One region of the Paenibacillus sp. OAS669 genome, then DNA from elsewhere that is predicted to be linked to it. Evidence: riboswitches for the same ligand, from Rfam matches in the RefSeq annotation. Region 1 holds a riboswitch; each other region holds the start of a gene.
What was found. A riboswitch is a leader RNA that binds a small molecule or an ion and turns the genes downstream of it on or off. The one in region 1 is predicted to bind cyclic di-AMP.

Region 2: linked by a shared signal. The riboswitch ahead of GGC63_RS14595 (C40 family peptidase) and the one ahead of GGC63_RS30255 (NlpC/P60 family protein) in region 1 are both predicted to bind cyclic di-AMP.
Region 3: linked by a shared signal. The riboswitch ahead of GGC63_RS32395 (ubiquitin-like domain-containing protein) and the one ahead of GGC63_RS30255 (NlpC/P60 family protein) in region 1 are both predicted to bind cyclic di-AMP.
Region 4: linked by a shared signal. The riboswitch ahead of GGC63_RS19635 (TrkH family potassium uptake protein) and the one ahead of GGC63_RS30255 (NlpC/P60 family protein) in region 1 are both predicted to bind cyclic di-AMP.

What each region holds. Positions count from the first base shown of each region.
Region 1 is NZ_JADBDR010000019.1:88,710-93,507, forward strand. It holds gene GGC63_RS30245 (aldo/keto reductase) at 1-527, shown strand, start outside; gene GGC63_RS30250 (aldo/keto reductase) at 620-1,600, opposite strand; cyclic di-AMP (ydaO/yuaA leader) riboswitch at 1,907-2,054, shown strand; gene GGC63_RS30255 (NlpC/P60 family protein) at 2,058-2,900, shown strand; gene GGC63_RS30260 (VOC family protein) at 3,229-3,645, opposite strand; gene GGC63_RS30265 (DeoR/GlpR family DNA-binding transcription regulator) at 3,865-4,626, opposite strand; gene GGC63_RS30270 (rhamnulokinase) at 4,640-4,798, opposite strand, start outside.
Region 2 is NZ_JADBDR010000006.1:30,064-34,861, reverse strand. It holds gene GGC63_RS14600 (MFS transporter) at 1-1,401, shown strand, start outside; gene GGC63_RS14595 (C40 family peptidase) at 1,700-2,170, opposite strand; cyclic di-AMP (ydaO/yuaA leader) riboswitch at 2,176-2,313, opposite strand; gene GGC63_RS14590 (hypothetical protein) at 2,762-3,577, opposite strand; gene GGC63_RS14585 (M1 family metallopeptidase) at 3,593-4,798, opposite strand, start outside.
Region 3 is NZ_JADBDR010000025.1:10,934-15,731, reverse strand. It holds gene rsmA (16S rRNA (adenine(1518)-N(6)/adenine(1519)-N(6))-dimethyltransferase RsmA) at 1-841, opposite strand, end outside; gene rnmV (ribonuclease M5) at 838-1,389, opposite strand; gene GGC63_RS32395 (ubiquitin-like domain-containing protein) at 1,582-2,721, opposite strand; cyclic di-AMP (ydaO/yuaA leader) riboswitch at 3,136-3,331, opposite strand; gene GGC63_RS32390 (TatD family hydrolase) at 3,556-4,323, opposite strand; gene GGC63_RS32385 (HD domain-containing protein) at 4,387-4,798, opposite strand, start outside.
Region 4 is NZ_JADBDR010000008.1:314,767-319,564, reverse strand. It holds gene GGC63_RS19640 (potassium channel family protein) at 1-648, opposite strand, end outside; gene GGC63_RS19635 (TrkH family potassium uptake protein) at 665-2,017, opposite strand; cyclic di-AMP (ydaO/yuaA leader) riboswitch at 2,080-2,227, opposite strand; gene GGC63_RS19630 (CPBP family intramembrane glutamic endopeptidase) at 2,487-4,133, shown strand; gene uvrC (excinuclease ABC subunit UvrC) at 4,179-4,798, opposite strand, start outside.

The sequences.
Region 1 (4,798 bases):
GCTTGGACTACCTCGATCTGTACCTTATCCACTGGCCTGTCCAAGGCAAATACAAAGAGGCTTGGAGAGCATTGGAGACTTTGTATAAAGCAGGCCGCGTCAAAGCCATTGGCGTAAGCAACTTCCAAGTCCATCATCTGAAGGACTTGATGAAGGATGCCGAGATCAAGCCTGCGGTCAATCAGGTTGAATTTCACCCTCGCTTGACGCAGCAGGAGCTGCGGGATTTCTGCAAGGAGCAAGGCATACAGCTGGAAGCCTGGTCTCCTCTCATGCAGGGCCAGCTACTGGATCATCCTGACCTTCAAGAGCTCGCGGCGAAGTACGGCAAATCAGTAGCCCAGGTGATTCTGCGCTGGGATTTGCAGCATGGCGTGATCACGATTCCCAAATCCACCAAAGAGCAGCGGATTATTGAAAACGCGGATTTGTTCGACTTTGAGCTATCGGCCGATGATATGAACCGAATAGACCGATTGAATCAGGATCTTCGGGTAGGTCCGGATCCGGACAACTTTGATTTTTAATGAAATGATGGAATGAAAAAAAGCAGCGGCAGCCGGACATGAAAGCCATGTCCTTGGCTTGCCGCTGCTTTTTTATTATTGGCTATTCCATGTTACCAGGCATACGCCTTAGGCGCTTCGCCGCCAGGTCCGGGGAAAATCTCGTCCAGCCGCTTCAGCACATCCTCATCCAGCTTGATATCCGTGACACGCAGCGTACTCTGGAACTGCTCCAGCGTCCGCGGCCCAATGATCGGCGCTGTCATCGCCGGATGGACTAACGTCCAAGCCAGCGCTACATTGGCTTCACTCTCGCCAAGCTCCTTGCACAGCTTGCTGAACACCTCCAGCTGGCCGCGCCGCTCTTCGGCGCGTGCCTGGATGCGGACGCTGCGCGATCCTTGGGCAGGGTTCAGCGCATTGCCGCCGAGAAGACCGCCGTCGAGAGGACTCCAGGCGATAACCCCGATCCCGAATTCCTCTGCCGCAGGGAGCACCTCCAGCTCGGGCCATCTGCACAGCAAGCTGTATTTATGCTGCTCCGACACAAGCCCAAGAAAATGGCGGCTCTTGGCTTCATATTGAGCCTTCACCAAATCGCGCCCTGCAAAATTGCTGGCCCCCACATAGCCGATTTTGCCTTGATAAATAGACACGCGAAACGCTTCCCAGAGCTCATCCCACGCAGCATGGCGATCCACGTGATGCATCTGGTACAGCTCAATATGTTCGGTTTGAAGCCGCTTCAATGAAGCATCCAAATGTCGTCTAATTTTATAAGCAGAGAGCCCTCTGGCCGCATTAGGCCCGTCATTCGGGTCCTCCATATCTCCGTATACTTTGGTCGCCAGCACGACCTTCTCCCGGCGGCCTCCGCCTTGAGCGAACCAACGGCCGATAATCTCCTCTGTTCTCCCTCGCGCACCCGGCCCGCCATAAACATTCGCCGTATCAAAAAAATTGACCCCTGCATCTACAGCCGCATCCATGATCCGGTAAGCCTCCGATTCGTCCGTATCGACGCCGAAGTTCATGGTTCCCAGGCACAGCCTGCTCACCTTCAATCCGGAACGGCCTAAATAAGTGTACTCCATAACCCATACCTCCTTATTTTGAGTGCTGCGGTACTTCCCATTCTCATCATACCGCTCCTTGGATTTTTTTAACAGTACGCAATATTAGGTAAGATAGGCAGTCCGGGGATATTAAGTTACCTCAGCGTAAGTCTTGCTCCCATGCAAAAATGTGCCGCAAGTCCCTTTAACTTTGGCCCCCTATGGTGTATCTTGGTAACTGCTCATGAAAAGTTATCCTTTTTTTGCGGAAAATGATGGAGCGTTTGGCGAAGCTTACCCACTGATTCGCCGATGGATTCACGAATACAATGTATGGACAGCTTTTAGTAAAAAATGCCGAATCAGCACAGCATAAGTGCTTGTACGGGGGACATCTTATTTTGGGGTGAATATTCGTCGGTTTATTGGATGAATAAGGGAAAACCTCTCCCTAACCCGTCAACTAACCTCGGAGGCAATTAGGAGGAATCAGGTTTTGAAGTTTTTTGGAAAAAAGCTTATTTTTTCGTTTGCATTTATTTCTTGCAGTCTCTTTGCCGGAGTACATGCCCATGCCTCAGCTTTGGATGAAGGAGTCAAGATTCAGGTTAATGATACGATCGTGAACTTTCCTGAGGGGCAGCCTGTCGTGGACACCTACTCCCAGCTTCAGGTACCGTTCCGTCCACTGATGGAAGCGCTTGGATACCAGATCAACTGGTCCAGGGAAGGAAAAGAAATTCGTGTCTCCATGAATAAGGGAAATCAGACCCTGGAGTTGAAAACCGGGGATACGTTTGTGCTTGTCAATGGAAAAAAAATCGATGTTACTTCCTTGATCGGCATGGATCGGGGAAGCGTATATATCCCGCTCCGTTTCATTTCGGAAGCACTCGGCTATAAAGTGCAGTGGGATAATGACAATCAGCTCGCTATCGTGGATGCGGATGGGAAGTACCACGCCCCTGCCTGGTACAGAGCCAAGAAGCAGGATACGATGCTGCAGTTCGCCCAAGCCTATCTTGGCGTTCCTTATCGATGGGGAGGCAGCACTCCGAACGGGTTTGATTGTTCAGGATTCGTCCGTTTTGTCATTGCCGCTAACCAGGGAATCGATCTCCCCAGAACCTCGAATGAGATGTACGATACGGTAGGAGTCTCCGTTGCCAACCCTTCGCCGGGCGACCTGGTATTCTTCGCGGGGGCCTCCCATGTCGGAATCTACTTGGGGAATGGACAGTTCATTTCGGCTACGAATTCCCGCGGAGTTCACATTGATTCGCTGTACAGCTCTTATTGGGGCTCCAGGTACATAGGGGCCAAGGCTATTACGTTGTAAGGTGGAACAGGCTGCTTTTCGCAGCTTGAGTCTGTTGAAAAACCTGAAAATTGGATAAATAGCTTTGGTACCCCCAGTGGGGTATCCCCCTCCGGTCGCTGTTGTTTTCGGGAAATTTTTGATTATATTCGCTTTATAGAGGGGATTTCCCGAAAACAAAGGCGAACGCTATCGCTCCTCCAAGGGATACCCCACCTAGCCATTTGCTATTTTTCCGTAAGTTAGTTTTTTTCAACAACCTGGCGGGCTGCTTATGCAGCCTGTTTTTATATATATTAGTAGACCTCCGAAGCAGAAGAGCTTAAAGGCAGACATGTCCTCCAGCAAGCTATTCTCCTCTTATGGAGTCCCTCACCTTCACAAAATGCGGGTTATTCATAATCCCGATAATGTTGCCGAACGGATCGACAACGGAGGCAGTAATGAAGCCGCCGCCGCGCTCTTTCATCGCTTCGAGCTCCTCAACCCCCATCGACAACAGCTTATCGAGAACCGCGGATATATCGTCTACATGCCAATAAAGTGTTGCGCCTCCCGGGCCCTTCGCTAAACCTGCGGGTGCATAGCGTCTATCAATCAGTCCCAGCTCTTGCTGATAGTCACCAAGACGGAATTCGGCATAGCCCGGTCTCTCAAAATACGGTTCGATTCCAAGAAGCTCCGTGTACCACGCTTTTGCCTTATCCAGATCATCCGCCCAAAAACTGATTGTAGCTATCCCCCGAAACGTTTGTGCACCTTGCATCTGCATGACCTCCTAAGATCACTTTATATTGGGTAATCTTATTGTACTCGGCCCACACTGACAAAGGTGTGTCAGTGATTCTGCAGTGTTTAATAAATTATCGCGATCGGAATCTTATCCGTTCTATCTTGATAATAAAAAACGGTCGGCCAATACTTTGGCCAACCGTTTTTTATTCACATGAATGTATATGGAGATCCTCTCTCATAGGGACTCTATTTATACCGTAATGACCGTAATTCCAAGATCCTGCAGCTGCTCGACCATCTCTTTCTCTATGCGGCGATCCGTAATAACGACATCGATTTCGGACAAATCCGCAACATGAGTAAATGCTTGCACGCCGAATTTGCTCGAGTCGACCAGAAGAATGACTTCATCCGCAATACCGATCATCCGCTCTTTGATGCGGGCCTGCAGCTCGTTAGACTCGCTGATTCCGCGCTCAAGATGGACGCCCTTGCAGGATAGGAATACCTTATCGACATGATAAGTATCCAGGGAACGCTCTGCCAGAGGACCGACGAAGGATAAGGAACGTTGTGCCAATATGCCCCCCGTCGAGATCACATCGATCTTCTCCTTTTTGCTCAGCTCCGTTGCGACCTTGATCGAATTGGTAAGAACGGTCAGAGGAAGATCAGGTACTTCCGCAGCCATATACCAGGCCGTAGAGCTGGCATCAAGAAGAATCCGATCGTTCGGACCGATCCGCTTGATCGCTTCCTGGGCAATCCTTTTCTTCTCCTCGGCGTAGGTGATTTCCCGTTCGAAATAAGGAATTTCCGGCTGCTGGTCGTCCTTGATACTGACCGCTCCGCCATGTGAGCGGGCAAGGCGACCTGCTTGCTCCAAACGGTCCAGATCCCGGCGAATCGTCTCCTCCGTCACCTGAAAGAGCTCGCTAAGCTCAGAAACTCTTACAGCGCCTCTTTGATTGACCACACTTACAATTTTCTCGTAACGCTCCGCAGCTAGCATAGCTTCCCTCTCTTTACAGATTAGATGATTCTGCAAGCCCTGTCAGCTTAACAAATCTGTCGTAAGCAGGCCCCCACAGCTCCTGTTCCTCAGGTTGATATTCCTCAACAGGGAACGAGCTTCGGATAGCCTGACGCGCTTCCCAAATATCGGCGAATACGCCTTGGGCGAT
Region 2 (4,798 bases), on a different contig from region 1:
AATAACCTTGCACACAATCGAGCATCCGTAAAAGGGTTCATAATGGTCCTTATCTTATCCTCTCTTTTGGCTGCAATCACGGTGGATATGGTGAATCCTGTTCTTGGCCTCATCGGCGATTCTTTACATGCTGCGAAGGCACAAGTAAGCTGGGTAGTAAGCGGAATTACACTTTTACTTGCCATTGGAATTCCGCTTTATGGCCGAATGTCGGATTTTTTTGAACTGAGGAAGCTGTTTGCTTTTGCCGCTTCCGTACTGGCGCTTGGAAGTTTGATTTGTGCCCTGGCTCCGAGCCTTCCGTTATTGGTGTTTGGCCGGATGGTTCAAGGGGCGGGAATGTCTGCGATACCGGTGCTATCGGTAGTCTCTATTTCTAAAGTGTTTGCAGAAGGAGAACGCGGAGCAGCATTAGGCGTTGTTATGGGATGTATCGGGATTGGAACAGCATTTGGGCCGATATTCGGAGGCTTTGTAGGGCAAGCCTGGGGCTGGCCTGCGCTATTCTGGATCGCTTTTGTACTGTCACTTCTTATCGTAGTCGGGGCTGTCTGTACTCTACCGGTAATAAAACCGGAAATTGAACAGGAACATGGACAAAGAATGGATTGGATCGGAGGCGTTCTGCTTGGCCTTACCACGGGATTATTCCTGTTTGGTTTAACGCAAGGGGAAAGCGTTGGCTTTACCTCTTTAGCTTCCTTAGGAAGTCTTTTTGGAGCCGTATGTGCCTTGGTTGCGTTTATTTGGCGTATTCGTACGGCAAGCGATCCTTTTGTACCTGCGATCCTGTTCAAAAACAGGCCTTATATTCACGCGGTCGCTGTGGCTTATTTATCGGCTTTTGCCTATTTTGCGGTTCTAGTATTTGTACCGCTGCTCCTTGTAGAAGCCAACGGACTTACCCCTGGAGAAGCGGGGGTAACGCTGCTGCCAGGTGGTGCGGCTGTCGCGCTGCTTTCGCCGTGGGTTGGCCGAATATCTGACCGTGCCGGGAGCAAACCGCTTGTCATTGCCGGGTTAATCGTGATGGGAATATCCACTCTGTTCTTGTCGATAGCTTCGGGGGCATCGGCCCTTTTGGTTTCGTTGGGGGTCATCGGGGTAGGGATAGCTTTCGCTTTCATTAACTCGCCCGCCAATAGTGCTGCTGTAGGTGTTCTTGAGAAGGCCCAGGTCGGGGCAGGAATGGGATTATTCCAGGGAGCATTATATTTCGGGGCGGGATCAGGAGCCGGCATCATCGGAGCTTTTCTGCATGCACGCAGCGATGCTTCCCATTCGTTAAATCCATTCTACAAGTTTGAGGCGATAGGTTATTCCGACTCCTTTCTGGCGGCTGCTATTGCAGTCATCTTCGCTCTGATAGCAAGCTTCGGCTTGAAGAGCGACAGGAAGTAACACCGTTCAAACCATACTGACTGTACTGAAGCAGCCTTATAGCGAGGCGGCTCGAACTGTCGGCAAAATCTTGCCGGCAGTTTTTTTTCGGGGGCTTCCGTATTTCCTGCCAGTATAGTTAAACGTTCGCAGGTCCCATCCGACTGGTCGAAATTGGAAGGGTGAGAAAACGGGTTCAAGTGGAACTTTTTCGGGTAACCAATCGTATAGAAGAAAGAGAGCCCTGCAGGCTTGTCCGGACGCTGGAGACGTAACGGAGGCAAACGCTGAGGGCTTCAAAAAAAGTTGCGCGATGCTTCTATTTGCTGTCGGTCATCACAGCTTGGTACTGCTCTTCCGACAGGATGCGTTTCGCTGTGACAAAACGCTTGGCGTAGTAGGAATCGCTAAGCTTGGTCACGGTAACGCCTTTGTTTGTGGCGGAATGGTAGAACTTTCCGTCACCAACATAAATACCGACATGTGAGATTCCTTTGCCATCCGTGTTATAGAACACAAGATCGCCTGGGCGTAGCTCATCTTGGGACACCGTTGTACCGATCGCTGCTTGTCCTTTAGACGTATGAGGCAAATCGATATCGAATTTTGCGAAGACGAAGGAAGTGTAGCCGGAGCAATCGAAGCCTTTTGCTGTGGTACCCGCCCATTTATAAGGCGCTCCCAGCTCTTCGTTCACGGCTTGACTTAGCGGCGTTTCCGCAAAAGCGCTTCCTACTTGAATGCTGCAAAACAGTGCCACAGAAACGGCAAAACCAAAAAACTTTTTCAAAGGAAATTTTCCCCTTCCGATGCCTACGAGGTTAGCTTAAGGGTTCGGTTGAAGGCTCCCTATGATCACTCTGTTGCGAGATCAATTCACCCGGGTATTTGGATCCCCCGTTTTCCGCTGTGGAAATTCGGCAATATGTACGTTATTTTTGTTACGACTACAACAATTCGATCAAATATGCAGTTTTCCTCCCGCCGTCATAAAAAGTTCACAATTATAAAGGTTTTTTTGCTATATTTCTCGAAATTTCTAAAAAAGCAGTAGATGAAAAGGTTTACAATGAAAAATCATTGGGAGGAAACGGGGTGTTCCCATTCATATTTCGACAAAATGCTGAGTCGTTTGACATGGGCGTCGTCCAAATCGTGGAACATTACTGTCTGTAGTGGGGATGCCCGATTTAGCGGGCTATTGACTTTATGGATAAAATCTGTTATCTCACATTGGATGGCATGAATTGGGATGTAACCCTGAACCCTAAAACATGAAAAAACCGTCGCAGCTTCCAAGGGGATGCGGACGGTTTTTTTGATATATTAAAATTTAGCGGATCAGTTAGTTTCTATCTGCCGGTCAGGACATCGGGGGAAGCTATTCGCTTTTGGCGGACCAAAGCGCGTATTGAGCCGTGATCTCCCACATTTTGCAGAACATATGGATGAAGCGGTAGGCTTGAAAGCCGAGAAGAGCAAGGAATCCGGCCCATATCATGGTGGATGTCACGACGGCGGCGGTAATAAGAAGGCCGATCAGCGTAACCGTGACAGCGATCAACAGAGCTGGAAGAACGTTGCGCAGCAGGAGGGATACGGAGAATAAGGATGACTTTCCGCATACTTTCCCGAATTGCAGATACATAAACAGCGTCTGCAGAATAAACATGTAGGCCAGATAGGCCCCGAGCCAAGGCAGCAATTCCTGCGCGGCCGCATACAGTGTTGCTTGCTTGCTGTACAGCTGAGCTGCTTTGGGGATCAGCCAGTACAGCGGGCCGAGCTGCAGCGCCATTTGGGCCAGGTAGTAGCCGAAGAACGGTAAGGTCAGCTCACGTATCCCTTGGACGAACCGGTAGCCGGCGTTTAATTCGGTATGCTTAAGTGAGTAGTATACGCCGGCGTTCAGCACCGGGGTGAGCAGCATGCGGGCCAGCAGCAGCCCGAGCCCCCACAGAAGGTAAGGCTGCACGAGGTCGGTCTTCGTCAATTGGAACTGGCCTTCGATCCAGAAGAGCTGTACCGCTTCACGGGCCTGCTCTTTGCCGGGATAGCGGCGGAGCAAGGGGAAGACGATGGAGTGGATCCATTCGAAGAGCCCGAGCCCCCACAGCAGATTATAAATAAATAGAGTGCATACGGTAAAAGGCTGGTTCCAGGCTAAGCCCAATCCTTTTTTTATTAAATTCAACATAAGCGCTTGCTCACCTCACCATGCGACCCAGCCGAACAAGGTCTCGATTAATTTGACCACACCGACATTCCAGCGAATGGATAGCTTGCTGTCCACATTAGTTTTCATAAAGCTGTTGATTCGCTTGTTTTCCAGCACGATAGAGTAATGCGGGTCGATAGAAGCGTAATCCAAAGGCGCCGTGTGATTCAGCTTGAACTGGACGTCGGCGTCGATCCCGTCCCAGGTTTTGTCAATTTGCGAGCCATCGGCAAAATGGAAGCGGATGGGAATCGTAGAATAGGTTCCCCCGAACCTTTGAATGCGGACCGTATTTTCATATAAGGGCTGTCCTTCCTGGACAACCTGCTTGCTGTGAATACCGGTCACGGCGTAGTCTACCATAAGGCCGTTATAGACATATTGATCGAAGAAGGCTGCCCAGCTCGTCTTGGTCACGTCCTCCAGTACTTTCTGGAAATCGGAGGTCGCCGGATGCTTGAACTTCCAGCGCTGGAAATAGGTCTTCATCACACGGTCCATCGTATCCCGGCCGATTTGCTGCTCTAGCGACTTTAATACCAGCTTGGCCCGGATGTAGACGTTCTCGGCATATTGATTGTGGCCCCGGTACCCCCAGGAATCCAGCTTGAGCGCCGCCGGAGAAGTCATGTAGCTGGACTCCACGAGCAGATTCGGCTTAACGCCGTACTCCAGCTCCATCAGCTTATCCTCGGCATAGGAGGTAAAGCCCTCATCCAGCCAAGCTTCCTCGAATTCGTTGTTCGCGACCATGCCATACCAGAATTGATGTCCAATTTCATGTACGATCACCCGCTCGAGCTCCAGGTCCGGCTGTTCGCTGGCTGCTCCCCAACCTGTGACGAGCGTCGGATATTCCATGCCGCCTGCTCCATTGCCGTTCTCGGGCGGTACAACGATCGAGAGCGTGGAGTACGGGTAGCTGCCGTACCATTGGGAGAACCGTGCCAATGCTTTTTTGGCGGCGGTCATGTAACGGTTTTTAAGCTGCTCGTGCTTGGGATCGAGATACAGCTTGATGCGGACGCCCGGAATTTGCTGGGTGGCGTAGGGCTCTTCATAATAAATGAAATGAGGGGAGGCGGCCCAGGCAAAATCATGCACGTCATCGGAGTAGAACGAATAGGTTTTCGTCTTCCCGTCGTCTGCGGGCGGCTTCGTCGGAAAGCCGGTGGCTGCAACCGTGTAGCTGGACGGCAC
Region 3 (4,798 bases), on a different contig from region 1:
AGGTTTCTCCCCGTCGGGAAGGCTCGATGCCCGCCTCGTGCAAAATAGCCTCCAGCTGGCTCTTCGTCTCTTTGGTAAAGAACCGCGAAGCCAGGTTGTTATAGATCGTTTTACGGCGCTGCACGAAAGAAGCCTGAACGACCTCGAAGAAGAAGGACTCGTCCGTCACCGTCACAGGAGGCGCGCTCCGAACCTTCAGCTTGATGACGGCCGAATCGACATTCGGTTGAGGAATGAATACCGTATGAGGAACGATCGTAACAATCTCAGGCTCGCAATAGTACTGCACCGCAATGCTCAAGCTGCCGTAATCCTTGCCTCCCGGCTTGGCCGACATTCGCTCCGCCACTTCCTTCTGGATCATAACAACAATGTTCTCCAGCGGCAGCTTTTCCTCAAGCAGCTTCATAATAATCGGCGTCGTGATGTAGTACGGCAAATTGGCGACTACGCTCACTTTGGAGAATGCCGCGAAATGCTGTTCAAACAATTCCTTCAAATTGACCTTCAGTACGTCGCCATGGACGACACTCGCATGCGGATAGGCCGACAGGGTCTCCTCCAATAGCGGGAGCAGTCGCTGATCGATCTCTACGGCAACGACGCCGCCTGCGATTTTGGCCAGCTGCTGGGTTAAAGCCCCGATCCCGGGGCCAATCTCCAGCGCTCCTTTGGAAGCATCCAGATCTGCGGCGGTAACGATTTTATTTAATATATTCGGATCGATCAAAAAGTTTTGACCCAAGCTTTTTTTCAGCGTAAAGCCATGCCTTTGAAGAAGCTCTTTCGTTTTTTTTGGGGAGGCAATGTCCTCCTGAATATTGAAATGGATATTTGTCATGATTCGCCCTCTTTTTTCTCAAGCTGCTTCCATGCCTCCGCGAACTCCTCGCGGGAAATTCGAAACATTCGGCAGCGGTTATAAAATTGCTTTCCGTTGCAGTACCCGATACCCAAATGCTTGCCCATTTCCATACGACGGGCAGCAGCTTGCGGATGGACGATCAAGCCGGCGTCAATCAAGTCCTCCCAAGTAATATCCGACTCTTCAGCCTCATAATCGGTTCGCACGTTCGCAAGAGCCTTGCGGATGACCTCAGCCGAAGCATTCTCTACCCCGATGTCCCCTTTGGCCGTCGCTTCTTCCTGTGTGATAAAAGCATGCTTACAGCCCTTCACCTGCGCCGTAATGATTTTACGGATGCGCTCGCCCGCATGGTCGGGGTCCGTCAATATGATGACGCCGCGGCGCTGCTGAGCCAGCTTGATGCGCCGGATAACGTCTTTATTAATCGCAGAGCCGCCCGTTTCTATGGTCTCGGCTTCTACGGCTCTTTTGATGGCAGTTGTATCGTCTTTGCCCTCTACCACTATAATTTCTTTGATCACCTTGCTTACCTTCCTTCACCCCATACCAGGATCATCCATACAGCTTTCTTTATACTAGCCTTTGTTCCCGCCACTTTCAAGTGATGACGAAGCCTGTCCGCGTGAACTTGCCCTGATCACATAAAAAAGAAGAGGTAGCCCTCTTCTCTTCCTTTAGCATATATATAATGAGTCTTCCCCAATTGCAGGTCCTTAGTCCGCGGTTGGTTTCTTGGGTCCAATCACATAAACGGTATACCCGCGCTTCAAGCCAAATCGGTTGGCATAATCGTTGCTGTCAAAATACACATCGATAATGTTTCCTTTGACTGCACTTCCGGTATCCTCTGCTCTGCGGAATCCAAGCCCGTCAATATAAACCCACCAGCCCAGCGGAACCACCTTGGGATCCACTGCAATTGTGCGACCTTCCGTTACTCTCGTGCCTGTAGACGTAAGTCCGTACTGCGGATGCTCTGTACTCTTTCCTGTCGAAGCAACGCCCGCTGAATAAGCGGTCAATGTCACATTGTTAATGACCTGCTTGACGCCGAAGGAAACTCCGCCTTTTGTTACTTCCTGTAGATTTGGCGATGATGCCGATAATACAACAACCGGATTTTTGGTGCCTACCGCGACAATTTTATTGACGCTCTCTGATTGAACCTTTTGGTCCACTACTTCTTCGGATACAAGCTTACCGTCTTCGTACATCTTTTCCTTTTTCTTCACAACCAGGCCTTCCTGGCCTTCCTGCACCACTTGCTCCTTGCCTTTTACCAATTGAGGGTCGTTCTTTTTCACAACGTCATAGGCTATCTTTTCTTGAACCTCTTCAACCTCTTTGGTTACCCGTACGATTTGAATCTCACCGCTGTCAGGCAGATCGGCATCCACGACAGGGGTTACCTTGTCAAGCTCTCCTACCTGAACCTGTAAATCATTCAATGCGCCGCCCACCGTCTTTTGCACCGTGTACAGCGTCTTCGTTTCTCCGTCAGCCGTCAGCTGAATCGGCCTTGCATGCTCGATCGTAATCCGGTCCCCGGATTTTACTTTCGAATCCAGCGCTGCAGAGAGACGATCATGCTCTCCTACAGTGACGCCTTGCTCATCCAGTAAATGCTTCAAATCCCATTGCTTGGTGTAAACAACGGTTTCTTCTCCGTTCACGACTACGGTCACCTTCTTGGTAGCCGTACCGTATAACATTAATAAAAACATGAAAGTCAACGCGAATGAAATAAGTGCTATGATCGATATCAAACGCAAGTTTTCATGCCTCCATCGCAATGCGAAGGACATGCTGGATGATCGTCTTACATGGGTTTGCTCGTGTTGAATAGCTCCCACTAGTTCGGTCCTCCTTCAAAGCCCCGCCGTCGAGTGTTACGCATGATTGATCTGACGCGACTATGGTTAAGTTTTGCAATCTGTTGGTTAATAAAGAACAACGCCTAACGACGTTCTTTCCCCCAGGAACAGCCTCCATGACCGTTGAGTCCAACGCATCCTGGAAGCACGGAAGACTTCATCGAACACTTGTTCTGCCCGATTAAGCTTCTCCTGTGCGGTCAACTAAGGGCTGCAACTAGCAATCCATATCGTTTCTCCTGCGTGCGGCCAGCACCTCCTCTTGGCTGTAGGTAATGATTATGTTGTCGGATAGTTATCACAATGACGGGAGAACAAAAAAAGTCACGGAAAGAGGACTCTTCCCGTGACTTTAGGTTATTTCATCAGTAATGAAATAAAGCACACGACAATCATACCTCTCTCTTAACGCTTACGAGGTTAGCTGACGGATTCGGACTTGAGAGTCGCCCTACTTGGATCCGGGTAAACAAACATCTACCCATCCAAGACTCACCCCAGAAAATGTGACCTTAGCCTTATTTTCAAATCAAGACTGGCCTTTTGCGGTTCCCCCGTTTCCCTTACGGAAACTCAGCGATAATGGAAAATTGGTAATCGTATTAAGTTAATATTGAGTTTACGCTGTCGGATATAAAGTTGTAAAGTATACAAACTCGGCAAAAAAGGTCCGTTTTTGTTCAATTCCGATTTTTTTAATTGATTTCACGAACATAACCCATGTATTTCTCGACTTGACTTATTTTTTTGAATGTTTTTCTCTCGTTTTCACGTTTTCGACGAAAATAGGGCTGTCCCAACCCCCCTTTTATTTCACCGTAATCCGAACAATGTAACTGCATTTTTCGTAGTCGCGTGAGCCAGCTCCTCCAGGGTTAACCCCTTGATTTGTGCAGCGGTTTCTGCGACTAATTTCACATATGCGGTTTCATTTCTTTTCCCTCGATAGGGGTGCGGAGTCAAATAGGGCGCGTCGGTTTCAACCAATAAACGGTCCAGCGGAACTTTCTCCAGCACCTCTTTGGGCTGCTTGGCGTTTTTGAATGTGACAGGGCCGCCGAAGGAGATGTAAAAGTTCATATCGAGGCACATCTTGGCCGTCTCCCAGCTGCCGGAGAAGCAATGCATGACGCCGCCGACCTCCGAAGCCTTCTCTTCTCGAAGAACCCGGATAATGTCTTGGTGTGCGTCCCGGTTATGGATCACGATAGGCATACCCAGCTTGCGGGCCAGACGGATTTGTTCCCGAAATACTCGATCCTGTACATCCTTGGGAGAGGTATCCCAATAATAATCCAAGCCTATCTCTCCGATGGCGACCACCTTCTCGTGCTTGCACAGCTCTTCGATCCATTCCAGATCGCCCGGCATCATATCTTTGGCATCTTGGGGATGCCATCCGACGGTTGAATAAATAAAGTCATATTGCTCGGCAAGCGCAATCGAGGTAGGGATCGTTTCGCGATTAAATCCGACATTGATGATTCGACTGATTCCGCTTTCTAATGCCCGTTGGATAACCTCATGTCGATCGTCATCGAATTGAGGGGCGTTCAAATGGGTGTGCGTGTCTATCAGCATAGCGGCAATTAACTCCTTCATATGTAAGTTCAATTTGGTCCTTGCGATTCGATAGACGAGCTTTTATTCCATGCCAAGCAGCTTGCGGTGCTCCGGATGAATGGAGCCCGGATCAGCGGATAAGAGCTCCTCCGGGAAATACAGATGATATTTCCCCATATGAATGCCGCTGATGGACCGGACAATTTCCGACTTGCGCGAAATTTCCTTCAACGTATGCTTTTGGTCCAGCAGCAAAATCGGCAATTTTTCGTCATGGACTCCCGGCCGATACACATCATACGAAAGATCCGACGGGAAATCAATTTCGAGGTAGAAGGACGGATCCAGATTCAGAGCCCGCATCGTATCGCGCAGCCGCTCTATTTGAAGCGCGTCGATCCTCTCCAGCATGACATACTTAAACAGCTTGCGGTTAAGGAAGCGAGAGCACAAGTCAACCAGAATGGCATCCTGCTCGTTGGTCCACTGCATC
Region 4 (4,798 bases), on a different contig from region 1:
GCTCTCGAACAAATCAATCTGCTCGTTCGTTCCTATGATGACCATAATGTCCTGTTCATCCAGCGTATCTACAGCGGTCGGAGCAATAATGACTCCGTGCTTCTTATTGATAGCGACGACACTGCACCCGTATTTGGCTCGAGGGTCCAGCTCCTTGAGCGTCCGGCCGGATAAGCGCTTAGGTACCGACAGCTCTGCGATGGTATAATCTTTGGACAGTTCGATATAATCGAGCAGGTTCGGTGAAACCAGCTGATGCGCTACGCGAATCCCCATATCCCTCTCCGGGAAGATCACCCGGTCAACGCCGATCTTGTTCAGCACCTTCCCGTGAAGCTCGGAGAGCGCCTTCGTGACCACCATCTTGACACCAAGGTCCTTGAGCAGGATCGCTGTCAAAATGCTTGCCTGAATATCATCCCCGATGGAGACGACCGCACAATCAAAATTACGCATGCCTAGCGACTTCAACACATCTTCATCCGTAGAATCCGCGACGACGACATGCGTCAAGACATCGCTCATCTCCTCTACGGCTTCCTCATCCTTATCGATGCCCAAAACCTCGTATCCGAGATCCACCAGCTCCCTGGCCAAACTCGATCCGAATCTCCCCAGCCCAATCACTGCATACTGACTACGTTTCATTGTCTTAACTTTTCCCCTATCCAATGGTTATTTTCCCTTCCGGGTATCTGTATAATTCTTTTTCCGTTTTTGGCCCAAGCGCATATGCCAGCGTCAAAGGACCGAGACGGCCCGCAAACATCATCAGGCAAATCAATATTTTGCCGACATCGGTCAAATCCGTCGTCATTCCCATCGTCAAGCCAACCGTGCCGAAGGCGGAGGTCACCTCGAACAAAATCATCAGGAATGGATGGTTTTCCGTCGTGGACAAAATCATCGCAACGAAGATGACCATAAACAAGGCGATCATCGTAAGCGTAATAGCTTTCAAAATACGGTCCTTACCCAAACGGTAATGAAACAGGACAATGTCTTCCTTCCCCCGGACCATAGCTATCATCGCGCCAATCAGCGTCGTGAAGGTGGTCGTCTTGATCCCGCCCCCGGTAGAGCCCGGAGAGGCGCCTATAAACATCAGGATGATCATGAAAAACTGCGTCGCCTGGCGCAGGCTTCCCAAATCTACCGTATTGGCTCCCGCCGTGCGCGGAGTTACCGATTGGAAGAACGATGCCCAGATCTTGCCTCCCCACGTCAGTGAGCCTAAGGTTTTGGCATTCGTAAATTCAAATATAAAGATGACGAGTGCGCCAATAAGAATAAGCAAGCTTGTCGCGCTCAAGACCACCTTGGAATGCAGCGACAGCCGCCGGTGGTTCCTGTAGTCCATAACGTCCGACATGACTACAAACCCAAGACCTCCCAGAATGATAAGCCCCATTGAAACGATATTGACGACGGGGTCATTGACATATGAGGTAAGACTCGTGAACGGACCATAGACCGATCCGAACAGGTCAAAGCCGGCATTGTTGAAGAAGGAGATCGCATGCCAGAAGCCAAAATAAATCCCTTTGGCCGGGCCCAGCTCCAACGACCATCGAATCGAGAAAATCACTGCCGCAGCGAGTTCAATTGTGAGTGAGTATCGAATGACCCGGCGGATCAACCGTACGATCCCTTCCATGCTTCCCTGGTTCATCGCTTCCTGCAGGATTAACCGTTCTTTCAAGGAAATTCGCTTTTTTAGCGCAAAAGCAAACAGGGTCGCCATCGTCATAAAGCCCAGACCGCCGACCTGGATCAGCAAGATGATGACAATTTGCCCGAATTTCGAAAAAAACGTTCCCGTATCCACAACGACGAGCCCTGTCACACAGGTGGCCGATGTCGCGGTAAACAACGCATCCAGAAAGCGCAGGGGCTTGCCTGTAGCCGAGGCGACCGGGAGGGACAGGAGCATGGCGCCTGCAAGAATAATCAATGCAAAGCCGATAACTAATATTTGCGGCGGTGTGAGTTGAATTTTTTTGGTTACGGGCTTCATCGTTCACCTCAATTTCGGTTTTCAGGCAATAAAAAAGACACTGGAAACCCAATGCCCTATACAGGTTCCTGCAACAAAGCCTACGAGGTTAGCTGACGGATTCGGACGCACAGGTACCCTATCAATTCCATCTCGCGAAATGGAATCGAATTCACCCCTTATTACTCATGGTTCCCCCGTTTTCAAAAAGAAATTCGGCTTTTTATTCAATTGATATGAATTATAATGTGCTTTGCTTGTAATCACAAAGTCGCTTTTACTCGAAAACGGGTAATAATCGGATTATTAGAATACTTAGTATGAAGCTGATAGAGCCGGCGCTTCGCTTTTCAACGATTTTCCCCTTCTTGCTCTGAATTTCATTGGATTTTGGCCGGGCATGTGTGCTAAGTTTAATGAATACAATGACATATCCTCACCATTTTATAAGCATAATGTAAGCTTCTAATTCTAAGTAAGGAGACATGGCATGGTAAAACGTCAAACCGACTTCCCTCTTCTCATTTTGGCACTTTTTGGAATTATCTTGTATGTATCGATCGCCGCCATCTCTTCCTGGCTCCAGGATGAATCGGTTGAGCAAGTACAGGAGGCCTCCCTCCCAACGGTTACGAAGCAGCAGGCAGCAGAGGCGGCCGTCCGGTTCGTTCAGGAGCGCTTCGGGCTCTCGGCCGATTATCGTACCGGCACCTTGTTTCAGTCTCATTCCGATCGAAGCGGATATCTGCAAAAAGCGGAGCTGCTCGATGAATATGTCAAGCGCTTTGCCGCCTATCCTATCGATTATTTTGAGGTGGAAATTAACGACAATTCGAACCTTGCTACCTATTACGTAGAGGTTAACTTTACCAACTTAAATATAATGGGCTGGAACGCGTACTACGCTCCCTCGAGCAAAAAGCAGACTGTTGCCTCATTGGGAGACTCATTGGCGATAGCGGAGCAAACGTTGAAGGACCAGGGCTACACGCTATCCGATTTCACGAGAATCCATCCGGTAACCGAGCCGGAACCGCCTGTAACGAACGGTCGCGGTACGCCTTACCTATTTGAGAGTAAAGACAAACAAATAGGAGAAGCCAAGCTTAGGTTAAGCTTGTCGGTAGACGGCGGAAAGGTCACGGCCTTCCATACGGCGTTTTCCATACCTGAGTCCTTTGCCGAATGGAAGGAACAGCAGAATGACAATGCTTCCTTGATGACCCGGATTAGTCTCGGAGCTTCTCTCATCATGGCGGCTGCGGCTGTATTCCTTATGATTCGATACCGCAAAGAATGGACCTTTCGGCGCGGGATCTTTTTAACCTTCATTTTTGCTGCCATCTATATCTTCAACAATTTCAACATGCTTCCGGCATTCCGGACCATGCATTCCAATGGGCCTTCCGATTGGGGCGCTATGTTTAACCTTTGGTTTATTAATATCGTTACTGCTATCATGGCTGTCAGCGTCTATTTTTCGTTTCAGGCGGGACGTCAGCTATGGCAGAGGCAGGGCTGGATTACCTGGCCCGTTTGGAGGGACGATTCGTTTGGGGGGCATATCCGCAGCTCAATGATTCGGGGGTATCTGCTCTGTATTTTCATCCTGGCCGTGCAGCAAACGCTATTTTTCATAGCGGGCGAATACTTTGATGTCTGGTCCGTGAACGACCCTGCCGATTCCGTCCTGAACATGTCTTGGCCCGCGGCTTTTCCTCTAATGGCATGGGCAGCGGCGATATCCGAGGAAGCCATCTACCGGCTGTTCGGCATCGCCTTCTTCATGAAGCTCGTACGCAACCGGTTCCTTGCAGTGCTGCTGCCAAGCATGATTTGGGCGCTCAGTCATACGCAGTACCCTATCTACCCGGTCTATACGCGTTTTATTGAGGTAACGATCATCGGAATCATTTTTGGCTATGCCTTTTTGAAATACGGCTTGATGACCGTACTCTTCGCTCACGCAACGATGGACAGCATCCTGATGGGCTTGTCGCTGCTGGACTTGAAGGGCACGCCGTTTCTCATCACCGGCATCTTTTATATCCTCTTCCCAGGGCTGGTGGGCCTGGCCGTCGCTTGGCTCCATGCCAAAGCAAAGAGGAACCCTCCGACTCTCCGTACGAGTCATTAGATTCCTCCCGGTTATAATGTCAAAAAGCTGGAAGCTTCCGCCAACCTATTCGATGGCGTTGGCTTCCTGCTGATATTCTTCACCGCTCTCTTCTTCTTCTTGCAGCGGTTCCTCCGCTTCGCCGTTCAGCGAGCGCAAAATTTGCGAAGCCAGCTTTTCCCCGATTCCAAGAGGCCGGAAATCCTCAATGCCGGCTTCTTTAATTTTTTTCAGAGAGCCGAAGTGCTTCAAGAGCGCCTTGCGCCGCTTCTCCCCGATGCCTGGAATGGAATCCAGCGTCGATACGACCATCGACTTCGCGCGCGTCTCCCGATGGAAGGTGATCGCAAAGCGATGGACCTCATCTTGAATCCGCTGGAGCAAATAAAATTCCTGGCTGTCCCTGGGAAGCGGAACGACCTCGGGCGGATCTCCCGTCATCAGCTCCGCCGTTTTATGCTTGGCGTCCTTAACAAGGCCGCAGACCGGGATATATAGCCCCAGCTCATTTTCAAGCACATCGACGGCCGCTGAAATCTGCCCTTTGCCGCCATCCACGACGATAAGATCCGGCATTGGCAGGTTTTCTTTAAGTACCCGTTCGTATCTCCGGCGAATAACCTCACGCATCGTTTCGTAGTCGTCCGGCCCTTGCACCGTGCGAATCTTGTATTTGCGGTATTCCT